3 regions of the Anabaena sp. FACHB-595 genome follow, and region 3 is predicted to be linked to each of the others. Evidence: predicted binding sites of a transcription regulator. Region 3 holds the regulator's gene; each other region holds the start of a gene.
What was found. Region 3 encodes HrcA, which represses chaperone genes, less so after heat shock. Its sites were predicted from a motif close to TTAGCACTCNNGANTCNNGAGTGCTAA; they were not measured.
Positions count from the first base shown of each region.

Region 1: groES (co-chaperone GroES) is a predicted target of HrcA. The motif match lies at 7,221-7,247, and genes of this name have one in related genera.
Region 2: groL (chaperonin GroEL) is a predicted target of HrcA. The motif match lies at 2,119-2,145, and genes of this name have one in related genera.

Region 1 is NZ_CP183473.1:4,408,833-4,419,112, forward strand. It holds gene ACN222_RS18290 (ATP-binding protein) at 42-491, shown strand; gene ACN222_RS18295 (DUF6439 family protein) at 542-838, opposite strand; gene ACN222_RS18300 (hypothetical protein) at 935-1,297, shown strand; gene asnS (asparagine--tRNA ligase) at 1,300-2,691, shown strand; gene ACN222_RS18310 (calcium-binding protein) at 3,649-5,418, shown strand; gene ACN222_RS18315 (response regulator transcription factor) at 5,649-6,326, opposite strand; gene groES (co-chaperone GroES) at 7,266-7,577, shown strand; gene groL (chaperonin GroEL) at 7,673-9,307, shown strand; gene ACN222_RS18330 (HNH endonuclease signature motif containing protein) at 9,412-10,280, shown strand, end outside.
Region 2 is NZ_CP183473.1:2,256,114-2,266,393, reverse strand. It holds gene ACN222_RS09410 (heme oxygenase (biliverdin-producing)) at 1-177, shown strand, start outside; gene groL (chaperonin GroEL) at 404-2,086, opposite strand; gene ACN222_RS09400 (MraY family glycosyltransferase) at 2,246-3,328, shown strand; gene fabG (3-oxoacyl-[acyl-carrier-protein] reductase) at 3,420-4,175, opposite strand; gene trxA (thioredoxin) at 4,548-4,865, shown strand; gene ACN222_RS09385 (DUF433 domain-containing protein) at 4,988-5,314, opposite strand; gene prmA (50S ribosomal protein L11 methyltransferase) at 5,478-6,398, opposite strand; gene serA (phosphoglycerate dehydrogenase) at 6,477-8,057, opposite strand; gene ACN222_RS09370 (Uma2 family endonuclease) at 8,338-9,057, shown strand; gene ACN222_RS09365 (HEAT repeat domain-containing protein) at 9,154-10,280, shown strand, end outside.
Region 3 is NZ_CP183473.1:4,860,467-4,870,746, reverse strand. It holds gene ACN222_RS20225 (glutathione S-transferase family protein) at 1-417, opposite strand, end outside; gene ACN222_RS20220 (hypothetical protein) at 429-1,109, opposite strand; gene hrcA (heat-inducible transcriptional repressor HrcA) at 1,123-2,220, opposite strand; gene ACN222_RS20210 (rhodanese-like domain-containing protein) at 2,637-2,996, opposite strand; gene ACN222_RS20205 (DUF3352 domain-containing protein) at 3,157-4,812, shown strand; gene ACN222_RS20200 (Uma2 family endonuclease) at 5,245-5,838, shown strand; gene ACN222_RS20195 (WG repeat-containing protein) at 5,873-6,916, shown strand; gene ACN222_RS20190 (hypothetical protein) at 7,192-7,680, shown strand; gene cysE (serine O-acetyltransferase) at 7,818-8,579, shown strand; gene ACN222_RS20180 (Npun_F5749 family FMN-dependent PPOX-type flavoprotein) at 8,695-9,279, opposite strand; gene nrdJ (ribonucleoside-triphosphate reductase, adenosylcobalamin-dependent) at 9,674-10,280, shown strand, end outside.

The DNA.
Region 1 (10,280 bases), 450 kb from region 3:
AAACTGATGTCTAGCTAACTGAAAGCTATGGGGTTTCTCTCGTGATAACCATTTCGCTCCGTCCGGTTGGACGTTATTGGGGTACTATTAGTTTCGCCTCAACTCTCTATCTTTGTCCTATATTAGATTTATTGTTGGCGGAAATCCCCGCCAAATTACAAGCAGAACTGCGATTAGGGCTACAAGAAGCTTTAGTTAATGCAGCTAAACACGGCAACAACCTTGACCCAAGCAAAACAGTTGTAGTCCGTTTTTCCCTCATAGATAATCAGTATTGGTGGGTGATATCAGACCAAGGACAAGGCTTTAGCCCTATAACCAGTCATGAAGAAGATCCCACAGATTATTTACCACCCGATGAATCAGAAAACGGTCGAGGGATGTGTCTTCTGCACCAGATTTTTGACCAAGTAGAGTGGAATCGCAAAGGCACAGAATTGAGATTATGTAAACAAATGGAAAGCCGCCCCCGTCTATCTCTGCGGCGATAATTAAGGGAATGGGTATTGGAGACCGGGTACTGGGTAAATTATCCCAGTCCCTACTCTCCAGTCCCTAGTCCCTTATTTCCATGAGAAGGACAGGGAGGGGCAGATATTGAACGATTTAACCAACCAACAGCTTGTTCTAGTCTAGCAAGAGCTTCCTGGGGTTGGTTTTTGAGTAAAAATACCATAGCGGCGGCTAATTGTTCACTGGCGCGAGAATTGCGGTTAGACTTGAGGCGATGCCAATCGTCGGGTGAAATACTCAGCCGTTCCATAAGGGCTTGGGCTAGTTCCAAATCGCTAAATTCATTGATTTGACTGGTTTTAGAAAGCTGGCTGGGTTGAGACATAATTGACAAGTGCTGAGTAATGAGTGCTGGGTGCTGAGTCTAATGACTCCCTAAATATTGGCAGACTCGCTGTTAATCCTAGTTTACTACTTGTCCATGAAGCCGCCAAAAGAACAACAGTCATCAGGGGAAAATCAAGAACCGCACTTTGAACAGGAGCTAGAGGAAGTAGAGCGATCGCTCTTGAGCTTAAAACAAAGGTATGATCAAGTAAAGGGCGATCGTGAACAACAGGCACAATGGCAACAACGCCGTCAAGAATTACAGCACAATAAATACCAAACCCAAGAAATTAAAACAGAGTTACGACAAATCAAACAGCAACTGGAAATGCTAGAACTAAACTTAGAAAGCCAGTTGTTTTCTTGGCGTAGCCTGAAAAAACCTTTCTGGCAAGCCGTCCGCTTTGGTGGAATGGGCGTTATTATAGGCTGGATATTAAAGTCCTGTGCTGGGTAAATATGGTAAATCGACGAATTGCAGAAATATTGCGGAGTGGTCAACCTGATGAGTCTCTGGTAGTTCAAGGCTGGGTAAGAACAAAGCGTGAACTTAAGGGATTTGCTTTTATTGAAGTTAATGACGGCTCATCATTAGGTAATTTGCAAGTTGTCATCAATCAGGATTTGCCAGACTACGCAGTAATTGTCAAACAACTAAACACAGGTGCATCAGTTGAGGTAAACGGCGTATTGGTGGCTTCCCAAGGAAAAGGACAGCGTATTGAATTAAAAGCCGAAGCAGTGAAAGTTTATGGTGAAGCTGACCCCGAAACTTATCCACTGCAAAAGAAACGCCACTCTTTTGAATTTTTACGCACAATTGGACATTTGCGATCGCGTACTAATTCCTTCGGTGCAGTGTTCCGTGTCCGTAATGCTTGTTCCGCAGCCATTCACCAATTCTTCCAGGAAAGGGGCTTTTTGTGGGTACACACCCCCATCATCACCGCTAGCGACTGCGAAGGCGCAGGGGAACTATTTAGCGTCACCAGCTTGGATTTAAAGCAGATTCCCCGCACAGAAAATCAAGGAATTGATTACAGCCAAGACTTTTTTGCTAAACCCACCTACTTAACAGTCAGTGGACAACTAGAAGCCGAAGTCATGGCGATGGCTTTTAGTAACGTCTACACCTTCGGCCCCACCTTCCGTGCAGAAAACTCCAACACCTCCCGCCACTTGGCAGAATTTTGGATGGTTGAGCCAGAAATGGCATTTTGCGACTTAGAAGGCGATATGGATTTAGCAGAGGCTTTTCTCAAACACATTTTTAATCATGTGTTGGAAAAATGCCCAGAAGACATGGAATTTTTCAATCAACGCATTGATAATACTGTCTTAGCAACAGCCGAAAATATTATTAATAATCAATTTGAACGTCTGACTTACACCGATGCCATCAAACTTTTAGAAAAAGCTGATGTTAAATTTGAATATCCCGTAAGTTGGGGCTTAGATTTACAATCAGAACACGAACGTTACCTAGCAGAACAACTCTTCAAAAAGCCAGTCATCGTTACAGATTACCCCGCACAGATTAAAGCCTTTTATATGCGGTTGAGCGACGATGAAAAAACAGTCCGCGCGATGGATGTCCTTGCACCAAAAATTGGGGAAATCATTGGTGGTTCCCAAAGAGAAGAACGTTTAGATGTGTTGGAACGCCGAGTATTAGCACAAGGAATGCAGCCTGAAGATTTGTGGTGGTATCTCGATTTACGTCGTTATGGTACTGTTCCTCACGCTGGTTTCGGCTTGGGTTTTGAACGACTCGTGCAATTTATCACAGGAATGGGCAATATTCGGGATGTAATTCCCTTCCCCCGGACACCACAAAACGCTGAGTTTTAGTAGAAGCAGTCGTCAAATAACGCGATGTGCGACTATCTTGATTCTTAATTTTGAATTTTTAATTGGTAGAATCTTGCTCCCATCCTTTACTAGAGAAGGGGTTGGGGATTAGGGTTAAGAGAAAGTTGCACATCGCATAATATAAGTTTTATGAATGATATGTAAATATGTTTATACAACTATAGACTCATAAATAAATATACGGTATTAAGTTAATCAGGTGTTCTGTGTATTCGTTTTGCTAAATTCTGAGCGAATCAGCTTAGTCTGAATCACTTTTTTATAACAGTTTCCCATTACATAAGGTATATCCTAACCTCTTACCCCTAGTGCGCGTTCTCAAAATTGAAAAGGGGTTTGGTTCAGCGCATTACCACCTAACAAAACAATGTAAATATTGGGTTACCTTTCATCAGACGGTCAACCCCTTTGGGGAATTCAAAATTCAAAATTCAAAATTACAATCCCCATAAATAAATAATGATGCTTTAAACAAGAATTTTTTGTGCCTTGTACTGAAGCATCGCGACACATTTGTTTTTATATTCGGTAATGAATTAAGAACCTAAGATGACTGAATATCCTTGATTCATTCATGCTCCAGTATACACCTGGCAGGATATACAAAAGAATTCAGCAATTAGCAGTCAAAACACCATAATACCAAGCTAAACCTAACAGAATTAAAACACTTTGACTCTCTAGCTGAGAGTTATAAATTCCATACTTACTCTAGTTGCAATCTGCTATAAACATTTGTCCAAACCACTAGATAAGTATCGCCATTAAGCCCATCAATAGGGTGAATCTCATACATAACTTATTGTATCTAAAGATGACACAAAGCGTGCTGATCGTGCCAATTTTTGACCAATTATGAGTGCATCAAAACAGCACTAAATGACAATTTAAAACTTCCAAATAGCATAAAAATTTGATTTACAGGGAGCAAAATTCATGACAATTATTCATGGAACAAATAGCAATGACTATCTCTATGGTGGTGATGAGAGCGATACCATCAAAGGATTTGCGGGATATGACTATCTATATGGCGGCTTAGGTGATGACTATCTATATGGCGGCTTAGATAATGACAAACTCTACGGCGGCTTAGGTAATGACAAACTCTATGGTGGTGAAGGTAATGATAATTTAAACGGAGAACAAGGTAATAATAGCCTATACGGTGAAGCAGGCGATGATACTTTAGATGCAGGTAACTCCACTGGGAACAACCTTTTAGATGGTGGAGAGGGAAATGATGAAATTTACGTTTATAGTTCCAGTGGAAATAACACCCTCAAGGGTGGAGTGGGAAATGATATTTTAGATGTTCGCTTTTCCTATGGAAAGAATATCTTAGATGGTGGTTCTGGAAATGATCAGCTTTATGCTCGCTATTCCCAAGGAAACAATACTCTCCGGGGTGGAAGTGGAGATGATTATCTCGGAGTTGATTTGTCTGCGGGGAATAACGTCCTTAATGGAGATGATGGAAATGACATCCTTGATGTTAGTTATCAATGGAAAGGCAAGAATATAGTTTCCGGTGGAAATGGAAATGATATTTTTTATGCCTATGGAGTTCAGGGTGCTAACACTCTCAATGGTGGTAGTGGTGACGACTCTTTCTACATCAGTAGCCCAAGTGCAGACACCGTTGTGCATCCCTTGGTAACTCAAACAGTTGATGGAGGAATAGGTAATGATTACTTGTACATTGACTATAGTACTGCGATCGCTGGCATCACCTCAAGTTTCAACACCACTACTAAGCAAGGTTTAATTACCGCCGACACCAATCAAGTCCGCTACAAAAATATCGAACGATTGAATATCATCGGCACATCCCATGATGACATTATTGTAGGGGGCAACAGCGACGATATCATTGATGGCGGTAGTGGGGGTAATGATACCCTCAACGGCGGTGCAGGTAATGACATCTTAATTATTAGAGACAATTCACGTAGTCACAATACTGTTTATGGTGGTGCAGGAAACGACTCTTTATATGCAAACGGTACTGCTGGAACGAACCTACTAGATGGTGGCGATGGCAATGATTATCTGTCTGCTAAGAATAATTATTCCTACTTCTTCAACGCCAGTCAGACTCTAATTGGTGGGGCAGGTGATGATACCTTGGATGTTAGCGGTTCCTATGGTAACAACTTCCTTTATGGAGGTGCAGGTAATGATTTCCTTTACGCAGACTATTCAGTTGGCCTCCATAGACTAGATGGTGGTGATGGAGACGATTATCTATCTGCGAAAAGCTCCAGCAGCCGCTTTATCATCAACACTCATATTCTGGATGGCGGTGCAGGTAATGATATCTTGGATGTTGGCTCTGCGCGTGCCAAGAATAAGCTAATGGGCGGTACAGGTGATGATATCCTGATTGGTGGTTTAAATGAGGATACCTTTGTTTTCAAAAATTATCATGAAGGGGTTGATCGTATCTACAACTTCGATCATCTAGACCGCATTCAAATATGTGCTGTAGGTTTCGGTGGTGACTTATCACCAGATTCACTTTCAGTTGGTCAGTTCACCCTCGGCACAGTTGCTACAACAAATGACCAACGATTTATTTACGACACAAGTACTGGAGCGCTTTACTTTGACCAAGATGGTAACGGTAGCGGATTTAATCAGGTAAAATTTGCCCAACTAGACGGTATACCTTCACTCAGTGTCAGCAATTTTGTGGTGGTTTAATCATCGTTGACCTGGGGAATCAGGGATTCCTATCAAATCCATGTGAATACTGATAAAATCAGCGAGAGTTGGAATTGGCTTCCGCCGTTAACCTCAGCCCAGCATTAATCAGTAATGGTCAACAACAATTACCTGTGAGCTATTACCCATTACCAACCAAATAATTTAAGCTATCAGCTGTCAGCTGTCAGTTAATTTTTTAAAGCTGACGGCTGAGTGCTGATAGCTATTTAAGCCATTTGATTTTCAATCGCCCACCGTGCTAGTTCGGTGCGGTTGTGAAGATTGGTTTTGCCCAACATATTGGACACATGGCTTTCAACTGTGCGCTGACTAACATTTAATTCTTCAGCAATTTCCCGGTTAGCTAGACCCCTAGCTACAAACTGCACTACCTTCAGTTCGGTTGGGGTTAACTGCACATCGAAGGGAACTTGGATGCGAGAACCGTTTTCCCCACCTTTGGCTTGGTGTTCCTTCCAACGGATAGTTTGTTTCAGTGAAGATTCTACTTGTGCTACGAGTTCTTCTGGTTCAAAAGGCTTGACCATATAAACATCTGCACCTTTGTTTAGACCTTTAACTCGGTCTGCACTTTGTCCTTTTGCTGACAGGAACAAAACAGGAATCCAACTGGTGCGTTCGTTTTGCCGGACTTGTTCGACAAAGGTATATCCGTCCATTTCTGGCATCATCACGTCACAGATGATCATATCTGGAACATCATGTTCGAGAATTTCCAGAGCTTCTCGTCCGTTTTCCGCCGTGATGACTTCATATCCTCTGAATTCCAAGTAGTCCTTCACCAGCAAGATGAGGTTAGGGTCATCATCAATCAATAGAAGTCGTTTGTGATCTTTCATGCTGGGCTCTTTCATAGCAGTGGCACTTGTCGCGCTTCGATCCATCAAGGTCTTGAATGGTTATCCTTTATGGTGGATTGTTGAGATGTTGTCATTTTTCCCACTTAAGTTGCCCTTTCTTCCTTGGAGTCTTAAAAGTGGTTTTCACTTTCGATGACACACCAGTGCATTGGCAATATTCTAGTAAGGATACGCAGAGCAATAGTATTATAATGCGCTATTATATATCCCTTTGAAAGTGGCGGGTGAAAATACACTGATTAAATAATAATCTTTCTAGTTCACAAGTAAGTATTGGCTTAAGATGACCCTAGCTGCAACACAACCCGCGTTTTCATCGGCTTACTGCTCTACCATACCCTTCTGATGTTCAGCCTTTGTTTAGATGTTCACAAGCAAGTAAGGGAGTTGTTGGCAAAGGATGGGTTAAAAATGCTGATTCTTGCGCCACCATTATGCCTATCAAGTGTTTTTGGACTATCCGCTCAATAACCTCCGGGTTTGCTTGGCGATACCAGACACTTCCGGTTAGACAACTATTATCGATCTAGAACAACAAACTAGCAAGCTATAAGCTTGAGTTTTGTTGCACTACATCACTGTATTGTTACTCATTGAGCGTCTCCCTGATTACTGTTCTATAACAATTTCCCCAGTTTGCAAATAAAGTTGTCCATATAAAAATATTCATTACTTACAGAAAAGAACCTGAAAAATACGAATAATTGAGTATTAGTACTTACGGGCTTATCGAGAAACGTATAGATGATGACTTCTCAGTTGTAATTCGTAATACTCACCAAAAGCAAGAAGTAAGCTACTTAATTTGTAATTTTTAATGGAAAGCTTGCTAAACCATTACTCCCTACTCCCCAATCATTCTAGTTCGGAAACCCGTACACAGGTAAATATTGCCATTGGGGGCTATTCTTCGGTAGATTAGCACTCAGGAGTTGAGAGTGCTAACTCTGGAGAAATTAAAGTATGGCAGCAGTATCTCTAAGCGTATCCACCGTTAAACCTTTAGGCGATCGCGTTTTCGTAAAAGTGAGCGCCTCTGAAGAAAAGACCGCAGGTGGTTTGTATTTGCCCGACACCGCTAAGGAAAAACCCCAAGTAGGTGAAGTAGTTGCTCTTGGAGCAGGCAAACGGAATGACGACGGTAGCCGTCAAGAATTGGAAGTAAAAGTTGGCGATAAAGTGCTGTACTCCAAGTACGCTGGCACCGATGTCAAGCTGGGAACCGAAGAATACGTCCTACTGTCTGAAAAAGACATTCTAGCAGTCGTTGGCTAATGGGTAATAAGTAATAGGTAATCGCAATACCTATTTACTGATGATCAAATTTCACGACACAAAACTTGATTTAACTTCCTGAGATTTAGACACCTATGGCAAAGCGCATTATCTACAACGAAAACGCTCGTCGCGCTCTAGAACGAGGCATCGATATCCTGGCTGAGGCTGTAGCTGTTACCCTTGGCCCCAAAGGTCGTAACGTAGTATTAGAGAAAAAATTTGGTGCGCCGCAAATCGTTAATGACGGTGTAACCATCGCTAAAGAAATAGAATTAGAAGATCATATTGAAAACACTGGTGTTGCTCTGATTCGCCAAGCTGCTTCCAAAACAAACGATGCAGCAGGTGACGGTACAACCACTGCAACCGTTTTGGCTCACGCCATTGTCAAAGAAGGTTTGCGGAACGTAGCGGCTGGCGCTAACGCAATTCTGTTGAAGCGCGGTATTGATAAAGCTACCGGTTTCTTGGTTGACAGAATCAAAGAACACGCTCGTCCTGTAGAAGATTCTAAATCTATTGCTCAAGTTGGCTCAATCTCTGCTGGTAACGACGATGAAGTCGGTCAGATGATTGCCGAAGCAATGGACAAAGTAGGTAAAGAAGGCGTTATCTCTCTAGAAGAAGGTAAGTCTGTAACTACCGAATTGGAAATCACCGAAGGGATGCGCTTTGACAAAGGCTATATCTCCCCCTACTTCGCTACCGACCCAGAGCGGATGGAAGCGATTTTCGATGAGCCTTTCTTGTTGTTGACCGATAAGAAAATTGCTCTCGTCCAAGATTTAGTACCAGTTCTAGAGCAAGTAGCTCGTGCTGGTCGTCCTCTGGTGATTATCGCTGAAGATATTGAAAAAGAAGCTCTAGCAACCCTAGTAGTTAACCGTTTACGCGGTGTACTCAACGTTGCTGCTGTGAAGGCTCCTGGCTTTGGCGATCGCCGTAAGGCTATGCTAGAAGATATCGCTATCCTCACCGGCGGTCAACTAATCACCGAAGATGCTGGTCTGAAGCTGGAAAACACTAAGCTGGAAAGCTTGGGTAAAGCGCGCCGCATCACCATCACCAAAGACAGCACCACAATTGTTGCTGAAGGTAACGACGTTGCCGTCAAAGGTCGTGTAGAACAAATCCGTCGTCAAATGGAAGAAACTGAATCTTCCTACGACAAAGAAAAACTACAAGAACGTTTGGCTAAACTTTCTGGTGGTGTAGCTGTAGTTAAAGTTGGTGCAGCTACCGAAACCGAAATGAAAGACAAGAAACTCCGCCTAGAAGACGCTATCAACGCTACCAAGGCGGCTGTGGAAGAAGGTATCGTTCCTGGTGGCGGTACAACCCTAGCTCACCTCACTCCTGAATTGGAAGTTTGGGCTAACAGCAACCTCAAAGATGAAGAGTTGACTGGTGCTTTGATTGTCGCTCGTGCATTACCCGCACCTCTGAAGAGAATTGCGGAAAACGCTGGTCAAAACGGCGCTGTAATTGCTGAACGCGTCAAAGAAAAAGCGTTCAACGTTGGTTTCAACGCTGCTACCAACGAATTTGTAGATATGTTCGAGGCTGGTATCGTTGACCCCGCGAAGGTTACACGTTCTGCACTGCAAAACGCTGCTTCCATCGCTGGAATGGTGTTGACAACCGAGTGCATCGTTGTTGACAAGCCAGAACCCAAAGATAACGCTCCTGCTGGCGCTGGCGCTGGCGGCGGTGACTTCGATTACTAATATTCTGTAGTCACATAAGTTTAAAAAATAGCTGCTTCCACAAAGGAAGTAGCTATTTTTTTCAATCAAATATAAAGGTACAAGGGACAATGTAGGAATAAAATATGAAAGAGAAAGACGTAAAAATACTTTGGGGTCGTTCTGGAAATCGATGTGCTATTTGCAAAATTGAATTAACACCTGTTGGTTCAAAAAGCGTACTAGGCGAAATGGCTCATATTATTGCTGATTCACCTCAAGGCCCTCGCGGAGATAGTCACCTTACTTCTGAACAAAGAAATGAATACGATAATCTAATTCTTTTATGTCCAACACATCATACCTTAATCGATAAAAATGAAGAAGAATGGACAGTAGAAAAATTAAGAATTATCAAGTCAGAACATGAAAATTGGGTTTCTAAGCAACTGAGTAACAACAATATTTATATTAATTCAATTGATAATTCAAAGTTTATTGAATCTAGAGAAAAATCATGGATTAGTTTCTCTGATAATAAACTCTGGTTTATAACAAGTCTTACACCTCTTCATATTTATGAAGACAGTATTGATCCTTTAACACCAGAGTTATATAGCCTAATCAAGAGCTTGAGTTTACCTAAGTTTAATGGCTATTTTATGTTTTCAGATACTTTGAATCAATATAATACAGTACCTAATGAATACGGAATTATTAATCAAGAATCCCCAAACGAAGTCCAAAACAAACTTGGTCATAAAATTCAAGTTTTTAGAAACGGTCACTGTGAATTCTTAATGTGTTTAGAATATCTGAGAACTGGTAGAGATAATTCATCTAATGATGTTTTAAAATATGACGATATGAGAAACAGTTTTATTTCCCAGATAGAAGGAATACTAAATATCTGGAGTAAAACTTTACCATTTAATGATATGTTATTAACAGTAATGATGACTAATACTACTTATATCAGCTTATATTCGGGTCAACAAACATATAATGGTTATTT
Region 2 (10,280 bases), 2.6 Mb from region 3:
ATTGATGAAGCGACAGGCGATCGCATTGTTGATGAAGCTAACGCCGCTTTTGGTATGAACATGAAAATGTTCCAAGAACTAGAAGGGAACCTCATCAAGGCAATCGGCATGATGCTGTTCAACACCTTGACTCGCAAGCGCACACGCGGCGCTACCGAACTAGCCACTGCTGAGTAATACCAATGCAAAATTCAAGATTTCTGAATTTTGATGAATTGGTGTAAATTTTCGTAAATTAAAGGGGCAACTTCCCTGGGTTTACCTGCAAAGAAGCAGGCGATCGCAGAGAAGTTGCCCCTAATGTTTGGCTATTGGGTACTGGGGATTGGGGATTGGGTACTGGGCGAAAATCTTGCAGTCACTTCTTCCCCCTTGCTCCCTGCCCCCTGCTCCCTGCCTCTTCTTAGAACATACCCATACCACCCATACCGCCCATGCCACCCATACCGCCCATGCCACCCATGCCGCCCATGCCACCCATACCGGCATCAGCAGGAGCAGCAGATTTTTTCTCTGGTTTTTCCACAACGATCGCTTCGGTGGTTAAAACTAGACCGGCAATGGAAGCGGCATTTTGCAATGCTGAACGCACAACTTTTGCAGGGTCAATAATACCAGCCGCAATCAGGTCTTCAAATTCCCCAGTAGCAGCGTTGTAACCGATGTTGAAATCGCTGTCTTTGACTCTGGAGACGATGACAGAACCTTCTGCACCAGCATTATCGGCAATCTGACGTAAAGGAGCTTCTAAAGCCCGTTTAACGATGTCAGCACCGATTTTTTCTTCTTCGTCAAAGTTTTTCTTAATCTCGTCTACCTTACTCGCCAAGTAAATCAGAGTTTTGCCGCCACCAGGAACGATACCTTCAGCAACAGCAGCTTTGGTGGCGTTGAGTGCGTCTTCGATTCTCAGTTTGCGGTCTTTGAGTTCGGTTTCAGTTGCTGCACCGACTTTGATCACTGCAATACCACCAGCTAACTTGGCAATACGTTCTTGCAATTTCTCGCTATCGTACTCAGAGTCAGTCTCTTCCAACTGTCGGCGAATTTGTGCAATCCGCTTTTGGATTTCTGGCTTAGTAGTATTACCAGCAACAATTGTGGTGTTGTCTTTTTCAATTGTGATTTTCTGCGCCGTACCCAAAGCTTCTAGAGAAGCGGTATCTAAGCTTAAGCCAATTTCTTCCGAAATTAGTTGACCGTCTGTGAGGATAGCGATATCTTGCAACAATGCTTTGCGGCGTTCGCCAAATCCTGGGGCTTTAATTGCCGCCACAGAAAGTACACCCCGTGCTTTGTTCACCACCAAAGTTGCTAGGGCATCTCCTTCTACATCTTCAGCAATGATCAGTAAGGGTTGACCCAAACGAGCTACTTTTTCTAGAACGGGGACTAATTCTTGAATACTGCTGATTTTTTTGTCAGTAATCAAAATCCGCACATTTTCCAACTCCACCGTTTGGCGCTCGTTGTTGGTGATGAAGTAGGGGGAAATATAACCTCTGTCAATCTGCATCCCTTCGACTACTTCTAGTTCAGTTGTCAGGGATTTAGATTCTTCTACAGTGATTACACCGTCTTTGGTGACTTTTTCCACCGCTTGGGCAATCATGGCACCAACTTCTTCATCATTACCAGATGAGACAGTGGCAACTTGAGCGATCGCACTACCTTCTACAGGCTTGGCGACCTTAGCAATTTCCGCTACCAAAGCCTCGGTAGTTTTATCTATACCGCGCTTGAGACTAACTGGGTTAGTACCAGCCGCGACGTTCTTCAAACCTTCTCTAATTAGGGCTTGTACTAAAACGGTAGCCGTAGTTGTGCCATCGCCAGCTACATCCTTGGTTTTGGATGCTACCTCTTGAATTAATCTGGCACCAGTATTTTCTAAAGGATCTTCTAATTCAATTTCTTTAGCGACGGTAATACCATCGTTCACAATTTGGGGTGTGCCATATTTTTTTTCTAAAAGCACGTTGCGACCCTTGGGGCCTAAGGTAATTTTTACAGCATCAGCCAGGGCATTGACACCCCGCTCTAAAGCACGCCGTGATTCTTCATCAAACGAAATAATTTTTGCCATGTTTCCTTTCTCTTGCGCTTCCATTAGACAATTTAGCACTCACAGGCTCAGAGTGCTAAGAACATCAAAAACTTTAGATCATGTGTGGAAGTAAAAAAAATTGATTAATATACACTTGATGCTCATGTAGGATACTGGCAGTAATGGTTGAATTGGGAGATGAATATCTACAACTCCCTTAGGTCTATAGGCATTGCTGACCCTAGCGGTTCCGGCTGGTTGGCAGTAGTATTCACGTTTATGTTGGCTTGGTTGGTAACGTGGCGTTTGATTCCCACGATACGTAAATTTGCCTTGCGGGTGGGTTGGGCTGACCAACCAAATGCCCGACGACTCAATCGAGAACCGTTGCCGAATGCAGGGGGTTTAGCCATTTATGCGGGAGTAATTGCCGCATTGGTGTTAGCTAGCCTTTTGCGACCCATTGAGCTACAAAACGTTTTAGCTCAGGTATTGACTATTTTACTAGGGGGTTCGATCCTAGTCTTGATCGGCTTTATTGACGATCAGTTCGGATTACCCCCCTCTGTACGGTTGTGGACGCAAATTATCACAGCTTTATTACTAGTTGCTAACGGTATTGTCGTTGATGTGGATTTCGGCACACCCATCGACTCCATTCTCTCAATGTTGCTGACTGTGCTGTGGGTTGTGGGTATTACCAATGCCGTCAACTTGATGGATGGGATGGATGGATTGGCAGGAGGCATTAGTTTTATCACTGCCATGAGTTTGTTAGGCGTATCTGCCCAATTCCCTAATAAGGCTGCGGCTACCTTAGTTCTGGCTGCTTTAGGTGGTGGGGCTTTAGGCTTTTTGCGTCACAACTTCCATCCCTCAAAAATCATCATGGGTGATGCTGGGGCGTACTTTTTCGGTTACGTGCTAGCCGCAACTAGTATTTTAGGTAGCCTGCAAAGAAATACTATATTTGCTCTTGGCCCCACCGTTTTATTTTTGCTGTTGCCAGTATTGGACACAACCCAAGTGTTTATTCGACGGCTGCTAGCAGGTAAAAACCCCTTGAGTACCCCCGGCAAAGACCACCTACACCACCGTTTACTCGATTGGGGATTTTCCCAACGTCATGCTGCATTTACCTTGTGGTCAATCACTTTGGTGTGCAACTTACTGGCAATGAGAGTCCAAGGGATGAGCGTGATGGTCATAGTTACCACGGCCATCAGTATTATTCTGCTGCTTGGCTTTACAGTCTGGCAAAGAATCCGTCAGCAGTCCTGATGGTTGGGAGCAGGGGGCAATCAATTCAAAATTCAAAATTCAAAATTAAGAAATAATGGCTCCTGATTCCTCACTCAGTACTCAGCACTCATTAAGCCATCACCATACCGCCATCGACATTAAATACTTGTCCGGTAATATAGGCGGCGGCGGGGTCGGCTGCTAGGAAACGTACCATACCGGCAATTTCCTCTGGTTGACCATAGCGACCTAGAGGGATGTATTGCAAAATACCCTCAGATTTGAGGTTGCTGGTCATGTCTGTAGCGATGAAACCAGGGGCGACGGCGTTAACGGTAATGCCACGAGAAGCTAATTCTTTAGCAACTGTTTTTGTAAAGCCAATCACACCTGCTTTGGCGGCACTGTAATTCGCCTGACCGGGATTACCCATTTGTCCAGCTACAGAGGTAATATTGATAATTCTGCCAGAACGTTGCTTGAGCATAAGTTTACTGACGGCACGAGTGCATAAAAATACACCAGTTAAGTTAAGGTCAATAACTGCTTGCCAGTCTTCTGGCTTCATTCTTAATAGCAATGTGTCGCGGGTAATACCTGCATTATTTACCAAAATATCGATGCGTTTGAACTTATCGATCGCCCCATTGATCAGATTGTCTACTTGCTCAACTTGTGAAACATCGGCTTTTAAGGCTACAGCTTCACCACCAGCACCTGTAATTTCTGCTACTACCTCATCGGCAGCAGTGCTAGAACTAGCGTAATTGACCACTACAGTAGCACCATAATTAGCTAATTCTAAGGCGATCGCTCGTCCAATCCCCCGTGAAGCGCCTGTAACAACGGCAACTTGTCCTCGTAAATTTTCACTTAAGATTGCCATAAAATATTCCTCTAGGTTTAAAATTCCCGCGCTAATTATCTTATGGCGATTTGTACCTACATCTCATACCATTTTGGATTTTAGATTTTCGTTGAGGAACTACTTGCTGTATCTAGTTTCTGCTTATCTATCGTTGGTCTGATCAGAGATTCAAAATTCGCTTATATCCTAGTGGTTCTGGCGACGAAATTGCAAATTGCACAAAGAAACTTGACTACAAAATAACCAACTCTCTCAATCCCTAATCCCCAGTACATATACCTTAAGAAAGAGATGCAAAGTTTAGCAACAATAAAAACAAAATAACGTTACACCATTTCTAGAAAGCAGACATTAATATTAGATTCAATCAATAAAAATGGTGTGTGTCACATGACTGAGAAAAAACAATTCAACAGCTTTGAAGAGATGCTATCTGGTTCTGATTTACCTGTTTTAGTAGACTTTTATGCTGACTGGTGTGGCCCCTGTCAGATGATGGGGACAATTTTACAACAAGTAAACAATCAACTTAAAGACCGCATACGAATTGTCAAAATTGACACAGAAAAATACACAGAGTTGGCAACTCAGTATCAAATTGCAGCTCTACCAACACTGGTATTATTCAAACAAGGTAAACCAGTAGATCGAATTGAAGGTGTATTGCAAACGCCCGATTTAGTACGGCGTTTGCAAAGTTTCGTTTAGTCAAGATTAAGTTAGAGATGCAAATTTTTGCATCTCTACATATTAATTATTATTAGGTAGAGAGATTGAATGTTCAAATCAATCTAAGCTATCAGGCATTTAATCTGCATATAAACGAGCCATTAGTCTTCTTCATTTTCCCGAATGGCTGTTTCAATTTCTTCTGGGTATACTGTGGCATAAACCCAAGCATTAGTTAAGTCAGTTGCAGATAAAGTGGGATAGTCTTTCAAAAGTTGAGCTTCACTAATACCTAACCTACGCGCATTAATTAAAACCCAAACAGGAATACGGGTTCCGGTAATACACGCATCCCCACCACACACATAGGCAGTTTTCTCAATCCCTCGCCAAGGGTTGCCCAAACTTTGAGCAAGTAACTGAATTGCCTGTGCTTTCTCGTTTGGTGTCAAGGCAAGTAGTTGTGATTCTAACTTCTGAAGTGTCATAAAATTGCCATGCCCAGAGGAAAGACATATTTATATATTTTAACGGAAACAGCATGATATTAAATGAGAGAAAGCGATAGTTGACGGAACCTCATCACTCTCACTCTATTCACGAATTTTGTCTCCTGTTGGCTAAGGGAATAAATTCACAATTTTTGATAATTTAAGTACGCCTGACATTTAAGCAGCACCATTCTTTGCGTTTCCACATAGTAGCGACTACCCAACCGTGTTTTTCTAAAGCCTCAGCAACAGAGGTAGATTGTTCAACTAAAATCCCGCTAAAAATAGCCCAAGTGCTAGGTTTAGATATCTCGCTGATTTCTGGGACTAATTGAATAATGACATCAGCTAAAATATTGCAAACAATACCATCTACCGGGCGTTCAATCAGTTTCTTTAAGATATCTACGCTACCTTCTGCTGGTACTAGGCGTTCTGGGTTTACTTCGTTGAGGGCGCGATTGCTGAAGGTTGACTGCACAGCTAAAGGGTCGGTATCTACTGCATAAACTTTCTGTGCGCCTAATAAAACTGCCCCAATCGAAAGGATACCAGAACCGCAGCCAATATCCGCAATTATGACAGGTTCTTGGTTCCCTCCTTTACTGATAAACGATTTGGGAACCTCACTCAATCTCATTTCTAGGGATTCTAGACATAATTGAGTAGTAGCATGGTTTCCTGTACCAAATGCTACGCCAGGGTCGAGGCGGATGATTAACCTATCGGAGTTTTCCGGTGATGGTAGCCATGCGGGGTTGATGAGAAAGCGATCGCCTATTTCCTGGGGATGCCAATATTGTTTCCAGCTACTCGCCCAATCTTCCTCATCAATTAGCTGCCAAGTCAAGGTAGGAGAAGATAATCCTATACACAGGGCATCTTGTTGCAACCATAGCCCCAGCGCCGCTAAATCTAATAACTGTGCTTGAAATATCGGCAAATAACCCTTAACTAAGCAAGAATCACCCTTACTTTCGCTAGCTGTACCACGACAACCAAAATCTTCCAGTCGCCAAGAAACAGAGTCTTCTAGCGCCGATTCACATGAAATCTGTAGTTCCCACCAAGTGTTTGCCATTTTTGAAAATTGAGAATCCAGAATTCAGGAGTCAGGAGAAATAATTTCTGCTGACTTCTGACTCCTGATTACTGACTCCTATAGTGTTACTGTATACGCGTCCCGAATGCCGGGTACTTTGGTGATTTCCGCTAAAATGCCATCTGGTAAAGGATCATCAATGCTGAGAGCCATAACGGCATCACCACGGACGATTTTCCGCCCTACCTGCATACTGGCAATATTGACATTAAAGCTGCCCAGTAAGGAACCGAGTTTGCCAATGATTCCTGGCATATCACGGTGCAAGGTAAACACCATGTATTTGCTTGGTGGGACGTTAATCGGGAAGCCGTCAACGTCGGTGAGGTGAATTTCCTTATCGCCTAGCAATGCGCCGGTCACGGAATGAGTACCTAAGGTTCCTGTCGCTTCCAGGCGTAGGGAACCAGCATAGTCACGGGCGGAAGCGTCGCGGGTTTCAATAACCCGGATTCCCCGTTCCTTGGCTTCTATGTTGGCGTTGACGTAGTTTACTCGTTCCCGTAGGGCTTGGTGTAGTAATCCTTTGAGGGAAGCAATTACTAAAGGCTGACTCTTGTTAGTAGCGAGTTCCCCTTGTAAGCGGACAGTGAGTAGTTCTACCCGCCCACCTGCTAGCTGTCCTACCAACTTACCCAAGGTTTCCGCTAACTGCATATAGGGTTTTAGTTCTTCCAACACATCGGGGCCGAGTCCGGGGATGTTGACGGCGGAACGTGCGGGTAAACCTAAAAGTACATCGCGGATTTGTTCAGCTACGTCAATAGCTACATTCACCTGGGCTTCTGTGGTGGATGCACCTAAGTGGGGGGTAAGAATGATATCTTTACCGATCGCTCTTAAATCTGATTCACCCAGTGGTTCCGACTCGAACACATCCAGCGCCGCCCCAGCAATTTTCCCTTCTTTAATCGCTGCGGCTAAGGCTGCTTCATCAATAATGCCCCCACGGGCGCAGTTGATAATCCGGGCGGTGGGCTTCATTTTCGCCAGAGTGGTGGCGTTGATGATGTGGGTGGTTTCTGGGGTTTTGGGAATGTGCAGGGTAATATAGTCAGATTGCTGCATCAGCAAATCTAAATCTACTAACTGACAGCCAATTTGTTCGGCCCGTTCAGTGGAAATGAAAGGATCGTAAGCTAACAATTTCATCCCCATTGCTTTAGCAACAGCCGCCACATGGGAACCAATTTTGCCTAAACCGACAACCCCTAAAGTTTTTTTATAAACTTCCGCACCTACGAAAGTTTTACGATCCCACTCACCGCGTTTCACGGAAGCGTTAGCATCGGGGATGTGGCGAGACAATGACAGCATCATCGCCAAGGCGTGTTCGGCGGCGGCGATAGTGTTCCCCTCAGGAGAATTGACAACAACAATTCCTCGACGAGTAGCAGCCGGAACATCTACATTATCCACACCCACACCGGCACGACCGATGATTTTCAGTTGTGTACCTGCTTCAATAATTTCTTGAGTGACGCGCGTACCAGAACGAATCATTAACGCGTCATACTGACCAATAATTTCTATTAATTCTGCTGGTTTGAGACCTGTATTGACATCAACAGTAGCGACTTGCGAGAGAATGTCAATGCCAGCCTGGTCAATAGGATCGGAGACGAGAACCTTAGACATGATTACATCATTTATAGTGACAAGTTTTGCTGCACAAGACTTTTTAGTTTAGACTTTATTCGTTACACTTCAGCAAAAAATCTGCGTTTTAATAACAACTTAACCTTCACTCACACCATGTACTAGAGGATATCAGAGTGTAGGTGTGGGGGTATAGGGGTATAGGGGTATGTGGGTGTAAGGGTGTAAGGGTGTGAGGGTGAAGCCACACCCCTACACCAAAGAAACCGCTATAATACTGATGAAAACACTGGTGTAGAAGATTTTGGGGCAACCCGTCATGCTAAACTTCAACTTGCCAAGGTACTTACCTTCAGCCGACGAACTACCAGACTCTGACGAAACACCAGTGGATAACGAACTGCAAGAACTTATCCCAGGATTACTAAAAGCAATTCTGCTGCTACTCTGGGCAGAACGGATGGACTGGTTTTTTGGTGTAGATATGGGTGTTTATTTTCACCCCGATCAACCACCAATTGTTCCAGATGGGTTTTTGAGCCTTGGGGTAGAAAGATTTTATGATGAAGAACTGCGTCCCAGTTATGTGCTGTGGGATGAACAAGTTACGCCAATATTGGTGTTAGAAGTTGTTTCTCAAAACTACCGCAAAGAATACAGTGATAAATTAAATGACTATGCCGCTTTGGGTGTACTTTATTACGTCATTTATTCTTCTCGCCGCCGTCGCAAACCCCATTTAGAAGTACATAAATTAGTGAACGGCAAATATGAATTGCAAGAAGGAAACCCAATTTGGCTACCAGAAATTGGCTTAGGAATTGGTTGCGAAAGGGGAAATTATTGCGGTGTAACGCGGGAATGGATGTATTGGTACGACGAAGCAGGGAAGCGTTATCCCACACCAGAAGAACAGATTAAACAGGCGCAACAACAAGCGCAACTTGCCCAACAACGCGCCCAGCAGGAAGCACAACGCGCCCAACAGTTGGCGGAAAGATTACGCGCCTTGGGAATAGATCCTGATAATTTGATTTGAGATTTAACCTTGACGTTTCTGCAATAACCTGGAAATTTCGTAACCTTAAACAAGTTGGTGTATATACTCGTATTCAGAATATCAACAGACACGGGTATGCTAATTGAATGGTTTGGTACTTGGATTGCAGGAAAAGCATTTGGATTTTTGGTTAAGACTATCATCAGCAAGGAATTTTTAGAAGAGTTAGTCAAAGATTACGCTAAAGATTTTTTCAGAAATATTATTCATAATGCTGTGACTGCGCCATTCCAGCGAGAACCACTACAGAAAGCTGAAGTAATGGCGTTTGCAGAATTTCTGCAACTCATGCAGCAAGATTTGGAATACGGTGAACTATCAAAAGAAGAAATTGAAAATTATACCCAGCCGTTACAGCAGTTTTTAAAGCAGCCAGAAGTTAAACAAATTTTGGGTGATGCTTTCGACTATGAATGTGAGGCTATCAATACTAAGAGATTACAAGAAATTTGGTATCAATTGGTCGCCTCTAGTTCCTTATCAGAAGATTTTAAATGGAAGAAGATAGGCAGAGAATATTTATCAAAAGTGAAGAAGATTATTCGAGAATTTCCCGAAATGAGGGCAATTCTTGATTCTCAGAATATAGAACAAATTAAAGAAAACACACAAGCCATAGCTGGCATTATTTCTCAATTCGATTTAAAACGCTATCAAGAAGCAATTAGTGAGCGTTACGGCAATTTAAAATTAGACAGTTTAGATACGACTGGCTACGCTTATAACGAACTCAAGTTATGGCGAATGTTCATAGCTCAAGATGTGCGGGAAGTGCATCAAGTTTTGCCGCGAGTTCATGAACTGCCGAAGGAACACTTTAGAAGGCTGCGAGAAACTGACCAGATAGAGGCAGAAATTGCTGCCGAGGAATTGCAAAAACTCACAAGGGTTTATTTAGAACAGCCACTACTTTCAGTATTAGATGTTGTTAATAATAAGCAAAGTTATAAATATGTTGTAATTTTGGGTGATCCTGGTTCTGGTAAGTCTACGCTGTTGCAGTATTTAGCTTTGAATTGGTCTGAGTCACCATTAGATAATGTGATCTCACAACCAATTCCTTTGTTAATTGAGTTACGTACTTATATGCGGCGGCGGGATGGGAATGAGTGTCATAACTTTTTGGAATTTTTGGATAAATGTAGCGGTGCAATTGAACATCTCAATCAACATCAATTACATCAACAGCTACAAGCTGGTAA
Region 3 (10,280 bases):
TCCACTATAGCCAGGTTCTGCTAGGGCATATAATTCCGCTAAAGTCTGACAACCTTCCTCTGGAGTGTTGAACACCCAGCCGCCTGAATCGGGAGAGGGAACAACAATAGATACCGAAATTGTATCCTCTAGTTCTTTCAACGCCCGGACTACTAGCGTGCGGTGCGCCCAAGGACAACCCAAACCAACATAGAGAGTGTAACGTCCTGTGGCTGGTTGGTAGGGGCTATCTTCTCCAGTTTTGACAGAATTCCTAAACTGGCTACTAGGACGAATATATTCTCCTGATTGATTACGGGGGGCAAGTTTTGACATCATGATTTGCCAAAGGGTTGTCCACACAAACTTACCTAACCCAATAATCAATTTAGGTGGTAATGACTTGCCTTTTTTCTGAGTCTTACTGATACCTGTCATGATTAAATTGCCTAACTTGCTACCTTTTGCGGCTGACTAGATAGTAAATCTACACTTGCTTCTGGTAGTGGTGGACGCAAGCACAGATAAAGCAACGGGCCAAATAGAGGAATCAAAGCAAATACCCAAAATAACTGGGGTTTTTGCCAACCGCGCCGCGTCATATCATCTCCTAACAATGCTGGAAATAATAGCGAAAGTAGGCAAAAATCTAGGCTCATGACATGGATAAAGCGCTTGGTTTGCCATTGCTGGAGAAAGTTGCTCCAATCTCCTTGCTGTAAACCATAGGCTACTAAAATCGCTGCGACTATAGTGAGAATCATACCAGTCACGCGAGAATCTAATAGTTTAATTAAGGTGTTCTTTGTGCCAGGAAATTGGGGATTGGGTTCTCGCAAAGTTAAATAAGGCAATAGTGCAAAAATACCTACGCCAAATGAAGCTGTGGCGAATAACCAAGCTGGGATTTTTTGCCCTCTACCGTCAATAAACATGAGGGCGCTGTAAATCATAGGCCAGATACCCATGAGGTTGAATAAGGCGATGATTAGGGGATTTACACCTTGCCATTGACCGGTGGACAAGTTTTTGATTAGCTCAAATGTATCGGGTTGATCGGGAGGAGCAAGGACAAAAGCATAAAACGTAAACCCTAACCACAGCACCCCAAAGGCAATTTTTCTGACCATGATTTCATCTAATTTAACTGAAGGCTTCTGAGAGGTAATCAGCAGCAGCCGCTACAACTGCGATCGCACTTTCGTAATCTAGGCGTGTCGGCCCCAAAACTCCCACACTACCCAACGGGACTCCTCCCCGGCGATAGGTAGAAGAAATTAAGGAGCAGGTGCGTATCGGTTCTAACGGGTTTTCTGCGCCGATACGCACTGTTACCTTGGATTTGTGCGTATCTTCTAACTCTGGTTCCTCAAATATTAGCCGCCACAGTTGCTCTTGTTCTTCTTCCAATAGTTGTATAATCGTTTTCACTTGCTGAAGCTGGGAGAATTCCGGTTGACGCAACACTTCTGCCAAACCCCGCACCATGATTTGAGTTGCAGCCGGCGCAGCACTGCGGTGGGCTAATTCTGCTACGGAATTTTTTAGAAACTCTCCATAACTTTGAAATTCTCGATCTAATTGACTCCAATCCAGAGTACTGATTTCTAACAGACTCCGCCCCCGTAAGTGACTATTTAAGAAGTTAGAAACAATTTGTAATTCCCTGTCAATTACTTCTGGGTCGGGTTTTGTTTCGCTCCTCGCTGGGGGTAAATCCATCAGCTTTGAGTGGGTTTCATAACTATCCGTCACCAATATCAGCATGATTCGTCCCGTTTCTATCTGCATTAACTGCAAATGTCTTACGGATGCTGTGTTGGTTTGGGGCATAGTAATCAAGCTAATACACCCACTCAAGCTAGCTAAAATCTGGGCGGCTCCTTGCAACAGTATTTCCAGACTCCAGTCTTCCCATTGCAGATGCTGTTGTAGGGCTGATTCTACCTCTTTTGCTAAAACTTCTGCTCGTGTAGTGTCTCGCAGAGAGGGGGTAATTAACTGGTCAACATAAATGCGATAACCTGAGTCAGAAGGTACTCGTCCAGCAGATGTATGCGGTTGGTACAATAACCCAGATTTCTCTAGTACGCCCATTACATTGCGAATTGTGGCAGAGCTAACGCCCAAGTCGTATTCCTCGACCAAAGCTTTTGAGCCAACAGGCTCTGCTGTAGCTATATAATGACGTACCGTTGCCCAAAGTATATGCTGTTGTCGATTAGTCAACTGGACTTGCATAGGGATATGTTTGACGGAAGGCAAATGCTAAGTAGATTTTGAAAAATTGTGAAATTTTAAAGCAAAAATTCATAATAGTTAATTAGAAACGCAAAATATATATTTCTATTGTAATAACTATTATTAAAATTCTGTGGTTGCTATTTTTTGAGTCGGCTGATGAAAGAAAAAAATTGATGTATTGCTATTTAATTTTCTCAGTATTTTTGCATATATAAATTAGATAAAATGTATTGTAAGATACGTATTTTTATGGTTGATATATATACTAATAATGCTAGCTAAATTTAGGTTGAACCTAACTATATTGGGCTTCATTACTGCAATCTCAAACTCCGAGAATTTTGTCAACAATAGCACAAATAAGCTGGAGTTTAGTATTCCAGCTTGAGATCATTTAATGAGCTAGTAAGCCGCTAATACTGGGGAATTGAGGAGTCAACTAGCAAAGAGTAGGCAGCAATACCACCAGCAATATTTTTGACATTGGTGAATCCCTGAGAGACTAACCACTGACACATCTGAGCAGAGCGGACACCGTGGTGACATAATACAAGGGTTTCTGCTTCTGGATTAAACATAGTTGGGACTTTTTCTGACCACTGAGCATATTCACTCAGGGGTAGGTTGACAAAGCCATCAATTTGGGCGATCGCTAACTCTTGCGGTTCCCGTACATCTATTAACTGAATATCTGCATTTTCATTAGCAAGATATAGAGCTAATTCATTTACACTAATTTGAGTCATTGGTTGCCCAGAAGTATTCCCAGTCATGAGGTTTTAGTAAACAATCCTATATTATTTATGTTGACAGAAAAGGGGAAGAGTGGGGAGTAGGGAGCAGGGGAAGCAGGGGGGGGAAGAGAAAACTATTGGCAACTGACAACTGTACAGACGCGATTAATCGCGTCTCTAACAACTAATTAAATAACTAATGAACACACAACGCTCTTTTTCTGGTTTTATTGTTGCAGGGGCGATCGCTTTGATTGTAGCGGCGATCGCAGGCTTTTACTGGTTCTTCGCTAAAAGTCCGGTTAACCTTGTCTCTTCTAGTTCTCAACCTAGTGCAGCCATATTTATATCGAAGCTGTCTCCTGTAACAGTTTCATTACTGGTAAATCCTGACCGGTTGCAATCTTTCGACAGTTCAGGCGAATTAACTAAACTCAAAACCAGCTTATTGGCTAAGAGTGGCATAGATTATAAGCAAGACATTCAACCTTGGCTAAAAGATGAAATTACATTGGCTGTCACTACCCTAGATATTGACCGTGACCCGGAGAATGGGAGACAACCAGGCTATTTAATGGCGCTAGCAACCAGCAAACCAGAGAAAAGCCAAGAATTTCTGCAATTATTGTTCTCTAAAAGAGTATTAGCTGGAGCGAACTTAGCAACAGAAGAATATCAAGGCGCAAAGGTTATCTATGATAGTTCTTTACCAGAGTCCGATTCTCTGGCTGGTGCAGTGGTTGATAACTTTGTGTTATTCGCCAATAATCCTAAAGTATTGCGTGATGCGATTAATAATGTCCAGGCTCCTGATTTAAATTTGCTGAGTTCTACCCAATACCAAAAAGCTATTGAACAAATACCTAAAGGTTCTCTAGCTACGGCTTTTCTCAATCTCCCTCTAGTGGCACGATGGCAAGGTTTAGATTTACCAGAACCAACCTACGATAGTGAAATTGTCGCTTTCACCTTAAATCCTCAAGGAATATTAGCAGAAACTAGCTTTCTCACTGCATCGGAAATTTTACCAACATCACCCCCACTATCTAAACCTGTAGGCGCATTACAATATATTCCCGCATCAGCAGGGTTGGTCATTTCTGGTTCCCACTTAGACAATTTGGGTAACAGCGATTTAGCCAAACTCTGGACACAAGCAAAAACAGCCATCTCTGGTTCAGGAACAGATATAATTTCCCGATTGATTCAACCCTTAGCCGATGTGCAGAAAAGTCAGGGTATCAATTTAGGACAAGATATATTTAGCTGGGTACAGGGAGAATACGCAGTTGCATTAATCCCCCGTACAGGACAGAGCATTCCTGACTGGGTTTTTGTGACAGAAAAGTCAGAAAATGTACCAGAAGCTATTGGGCGTTTAGATGCGATCGCCTCATCTCAAGGACTCAGTACTAATACAATTAAACTGGACAAGCAAACAGTCGTCGCCTGGACAGAATTAACAACCGCAACTCAAAAAGCTGATGGCAAAAACAAACCATCATTTATAGTGGAAGCCAATGTAAAAGGGGTACATACAACCTTAGGCAATTATGAAATTTTTACCTCTGACCTAGCAACTATCTATGAGGTTTTTACAACTAAAGACAAATCTTTAATCAATAACCGCAACTTCCAAGATACTATCGCTACCATTCCCCAACCAAATCAAGGTTATATCTATCTGGACTGGTCAAAAAGTCAGAATTTAGTAGAGCAGCAAATACCCATACTTAAGCTCATAGAATTAGTCGGGAAACCATTCTTTGAGAATTTGCGATCGCTGACCTTCAGTAGTTACGGTAATGAGCCTGGAACGCTTAAAGGCGGTATTTTATTCCAACTTGATCATTGATTTAGCCAAGCGATCGCACCTGATGAAGAGCAGGCGATCGCTTGATTACAATGGGAGCAAGAAAAGGCTAGCCATTTACCGAGTCAGACAAAAGCTTTTATAATATTATTAATCCCATTGGCGACAAAAGTTAAATTTGTTAAATATTTGTTCCATTTACAAACAAATTGCTCAGGCTACTGACTTATTCTCGATTAAGCTTAATTTTTATACAAAAATATTCAAATTTTTACATATATAGGACTAGTATTTTATTTCTAAAATATAAGTAGGGTGGGCATTGCCCACCACAACCATGATACTGTGGGCAATGCCCACCCTACAGATACTTAGATAAATTCAATAATCAAATCGGATTCCTATATCAAAAATGGGACTTTGAGTATTTACCTAAATATAATTTTTGTCTAAACTATTCTACTAGCACTAACTATGACACTACAAATCTTAAATAAAAACACCACGATTTCAGAGCAGCGATTTCTCCTACCAGGTCATTATACCTGGGAAGAATTAGAGACAATAGAAACTTTAACCGCAGATGCAGCAGGTTTGCGAATAACTTATCTTGATGGGTGCATTGAATTTATGACTCTTGGTGAACAACACGAAATGATTAAAAGTGTGATTAGTATATTATTGGCATTATACTTTTTTGAAAAAGGTATAAACTTTATTCCAGTAGGGAGTGCTACGCGACGGGCAAAAGAAAAAAGTGTATCCTTTGAACCTGATGAATCTTATTACATCGGAGAAAAAAAAGAAAATCCCGATTTAGCAATTGAAGTCAATATTACCAGTGGCAGTATTGATAAACTAGAAAAATACAAACGGTTCAATATTACTGAAGTTTTGTTTTGGGAAAAAAATCAATTACTATTATATCGTCTCAAAAATGATAATTATGAACAAATTAATCAAAGTGAGTTATTCCCGGATTTAGATATAAGTTTATTGGTAAGCTGTGTTTTAATGCCTTCAATTATTGATGCAAGAAAACAATTTTTACAAGGGATGAATCAATAAATATAAACTTACTAAAATATTTGCATATCAATAAATGCAGAAATATATTTGTCTTTTTCTCTGTTTGACTATCATTAATGCTCTAATTGGTATTTATCATCCAAAATTACAAGCATCAAGTATCATTGTTAGACAAAAGCAAAACCCTAATCAATCATTAGCATCTCAGCGTGTGACAAGTCCATTGTTTCGTATTCTTAAAAATGGCAAATATGGTTTTATCGACAAAAATGGCAAAATAGTTATCGAGCCACAATTTGATTTAGCGTGGGGCTTTATCGACGAGCGATCGCAGGTTAAAATTGGTGATAAATATGGATATATTGATACTACAGGTAAACAGATTATACCTCCACAATTTCGATTAGCCTTTGCTTTCTCCAACAGACTCGCTTTAGTATTGATTGATTATAAATATGGCTACATTAACCCTAACGGAAAATTAGTTATCCAACCTCAATTTGAGGAAGCTTTAGCTTTTAGAAATGGTTTAGCAGCAGTTAAGGTTGATGAAAAGTGGGGTTATATAGACTTTAGTGGTAAATTAGTCATTCAGCCACAGTATGATAAAGCTTTACACTTTAACGAAGGATTAGCAGCCGTTCAAATCAACAATAAATGGGGCTATATAAACTCTCAAGGACATATAGTTGTACAACCAAGTTTTGACGAAACCATAGCTTTTTACCAAGGTTTAGCAGCAGTTAAAATTGGTAATAAATATGGGTATATTAATACATCTGGTAAGCTTGTTATCCCACCACAATTTGATGATGCCTGGGAATTTACTTTTAACTTAGCAGTAGTAAAAATCGGTGAAAAATGGGGTTATATTAATCCTCGTGGTGAGATAGTAATTGCTGCTGAATTTGATAGAGTCACAAAATTTGCTGAAGGATTAGCAGCCGTCAAAATTGATAACAAGTATGGCTATATTAATACTCAAGGTAAGATGGTAATCCAGCCAAAATTTGACTTGGCTTTGAGTTTTACAAATGAACTGGCGTTGGTATATGTTGATGGCAAGGCTGGCTATATCAATAAAATAGGAGAGTTTATCTGGAATCCCAGCAATTAATCAAAATGTGAAACATACCTCTTTTCTTACTAGTTTTCACTTTTGTGAGTGAAATCTTCCTCATCAGCATTTATCAAGCAAAGAATATACTCTAATAAAGATGGTGTGAAAACTTTTAATTTTCATGAAAAAAACATAATTGATACTAATCATAAATACGTAATTTGTGCCACATTCAAAGGTTTCACAAACTGTTTATATTTTTCCGAAACTTTTTTAATAGAATATGTATATACCATTACTAAACTATTATTAGAGCCTGTTGGAGGGCTGCTATGAAAGATTGTCGCCCTCGACTTCACTGGCGAGGCGGTTGGCTGTTGGCTATAGTCACTACCGTCATTACGACACCTGTCATCGCTCAGACAGCTAATTTTGCCACACTTCATCTATCACCAGGGTTTGAACCGGCAAAGGGGAAAGTTTCCGGTTATACGGGTGGCTCTTATTCATTGTCTGCCATTAGTAACCGCGATCGCTCAAGAAAACCCTGCATTGGCTTTGCTGACCCTAAGCCGGATCACATTATGGTTTTGGAAAAGGACTTTCCTCGCCTGAAATTATTCATCAATAGTGGCGGGAAAGATACTACTTTATTAATTCAAGGACCAGACGACACCACAATTCGCTGTGGTGATGATACAGGAAAGAGTAAAGACGCTAGCATTGACGATATCGACTGGAAAACTGGAACCTATCGAATTTGGATAGGTAAATTCCACTCTGGAGTCAAAACTAACTACACTTTGACTGTACAGCAATAGCTTGGGAACTGGAAGAGGCAGGAGAAGCAGGGGAGAAAACATTTACTTTATCCCCAATACCCAATACCCAATACCCAATCCCTATTAAAGATATTATGGGATAGTACCTTGTTATGCTTTCCGAGGGTGCTATCTCGATGCTCTCTATACTGCGTGCTGACTTCCGTATCATCTTTGAACGTGACCCGGCTGCTCGTAATTTGCTGGAAGTCTTGTTTTGTTACCCTGGTTTGCAAGCCTTATTATTCCATCGGGTAGCTAACTGGCTGTATCGCCTTGGATTACCGTTTATTCCCCGCTTAATTTCTCACATAGCCCGGTTTTTGACGGGCATTGAAATTCACCCTGGTGCCACAATTGGACAAGGTGTATTTATCGACCACGGTATGGGTGTGGTTATTGGTGAAACTGCGATCGTGGGAGACTATGCTTTGATTTATCAAGGTGTCACCCTTGGGGGAACGGGTAAAGAAAGCGGTAAACGCCACCCTACTTTAGGCGAAAATGTTGTTGTTGGTGCTGGTGCTAAGGTACTGGGCAATCTTCAAATCGGGAATAACGTCCGCATTGGTGCTGGTTCTGTTGTCCTTAGGGATGTACCCGCCAATTGTACTGTTGTAGGTATTCCTGGGCGCATTGTTTATCGTTCTGGTGGACGAGTTGACCCCCTAGAACATAACAATTTACCAGACTCGGAAGCTCAAGCAATTCGCGCTTTGGTTGACCGCATTGAATCGCTAGAACAACAAATACAAGCCTTACAAAATAATCAATCTGCTGCTAAAATTCCTGCTTTGGTTGCTGCAAGTTCACAGGAAGCAGAGAGATCCCACGATTCCCAGTGGTGCAACCTCAGAGATAAGGCAATTCAAGAGTTCTTAGATGGTGCTGGCATTTAACAATTCAAAATAGCCTACGGCATCTCTTACGAGAAGCTAACCGCCAACGCGTAGCGTCTCGTAGAGTATTTTGAATTGGAGCAAAGCGACTTGACTCAGGGTTCAGCGCTCCCGATTATGGGTTAACACCTTGGATGGTCCACTCTTGGTTATGATCACGACGATAAAGATAACGGTTTTGTGGTTCACCTCGTAATTCCAAATGGTCTATCTGGGTGGGTTCCAATAGTAGTAGGCAAAAATTAGGTATTGGTTGCTGGGGATTTGGTGGCGGTGGGTTAAAGGCCGCCTGATCCTCCCCTCTTGGTTGGCTAGGGTGAGGCCAAGCAAATTGTAAGCGTGCAGCATCACTCAGTTCTTGCCAAGTGCTAATCCGGGCTGGTTGGAGATGAGGATGAGATTCATCACTTGCCACTAAAGTTAATTGTCCGGTGATGCGAAACTGCTCTCTGGTATTGGGAAAATACCAACAAGCTTCTGCCCAAGGTTGATGCTGTATCTGGTCGATTTTCTCACTACGAGCATCGGTGATAAATTTGAGTTGGTTGGTGTCTGCCAAAAAACCGCGAAATACGATAGTCCGGTTAGCTGGATGACCGTTTGCTTTGACTGTGGCTAGTTGTAAGTAGTGGGAGTAAACTAGGCTGCGGTTACAATGGAGAGCATGGGCGATCGCGCTTCGCCAAGGAGCTAGAGACATACTAAATAATTTATAATTCGTAATTTATATTACTCTTTTGCTTGGTTAATTAAGTTTGATGGCGATCAGCTAATGTCAGATTTATCGTAAGGTGTGTGATTTCACCTTATTTTAGATTGATATATATTGCTTATTACTAAAATTTGTTATTTGAATGGAAGTAGAGATTAAGTTAAATTTGCCCTATCGCCTATCATTTTCACGCTTTGTCACTGTTAATAATTGCAACTCAGTATATAAACTTTCTGGGTAGGAAAAGTTATTATACACCATAAACTTATGTGGCAATTTGTACAGCACTGGCCTAGCGTAAAGTGGCAAATTTTTCAATCTTTTATCCTCAATCTACTTGGCGTATAGTCGTAATCTGTTAACAAGCAACAAGACTTGATTTATGGTTCGTGAGCTTGAGAGAAAACGTCAGAGTGCAAGGTTTCCTGAATCTGCCCCAGCTGCCAATCCGGTATTTTTTAGAACCTATAGCCGCCGTACAGAAGCGGGGTTAAGGGAAACGTGGGATGAGGTGTGCGATCGCACCCTCAAAGATTTAATCGAATTAGGTAAGCTGAGTCCGGAAGAAGTAGCAATTTTAGACAAGACACAGCGTAATTTAACAGCCTTACCCAGTGGACGCTGGTTGTGGGTGGGCGGCACAGATTGGATCAATAAATCCAAAAACTTCTCCGGTGCCTATAACTGCACATCCACCAACCTCCAAGACTGGAAAGCCTTCGGGTTGATGATGAACCTAGCGATGATGGGGTGTGGCACGGGAGCCGTCATCGAACCGGAATATATTAATCAACTGCCACCCATTCGTAATCACCTGAATATCATTGTTAAAGGGGAAATTGGTACTACCCCTAAACATTTACGTCGTGAATATACACAAACCCATATAGAAGGCAATAGCGCTACTATCTACGTTGGAGATAGCCGTGAGGGTTGGGTTGAATCTTATCAAGCCCTTCTGGAACTCTCCACAGATGAAAGATTTACTG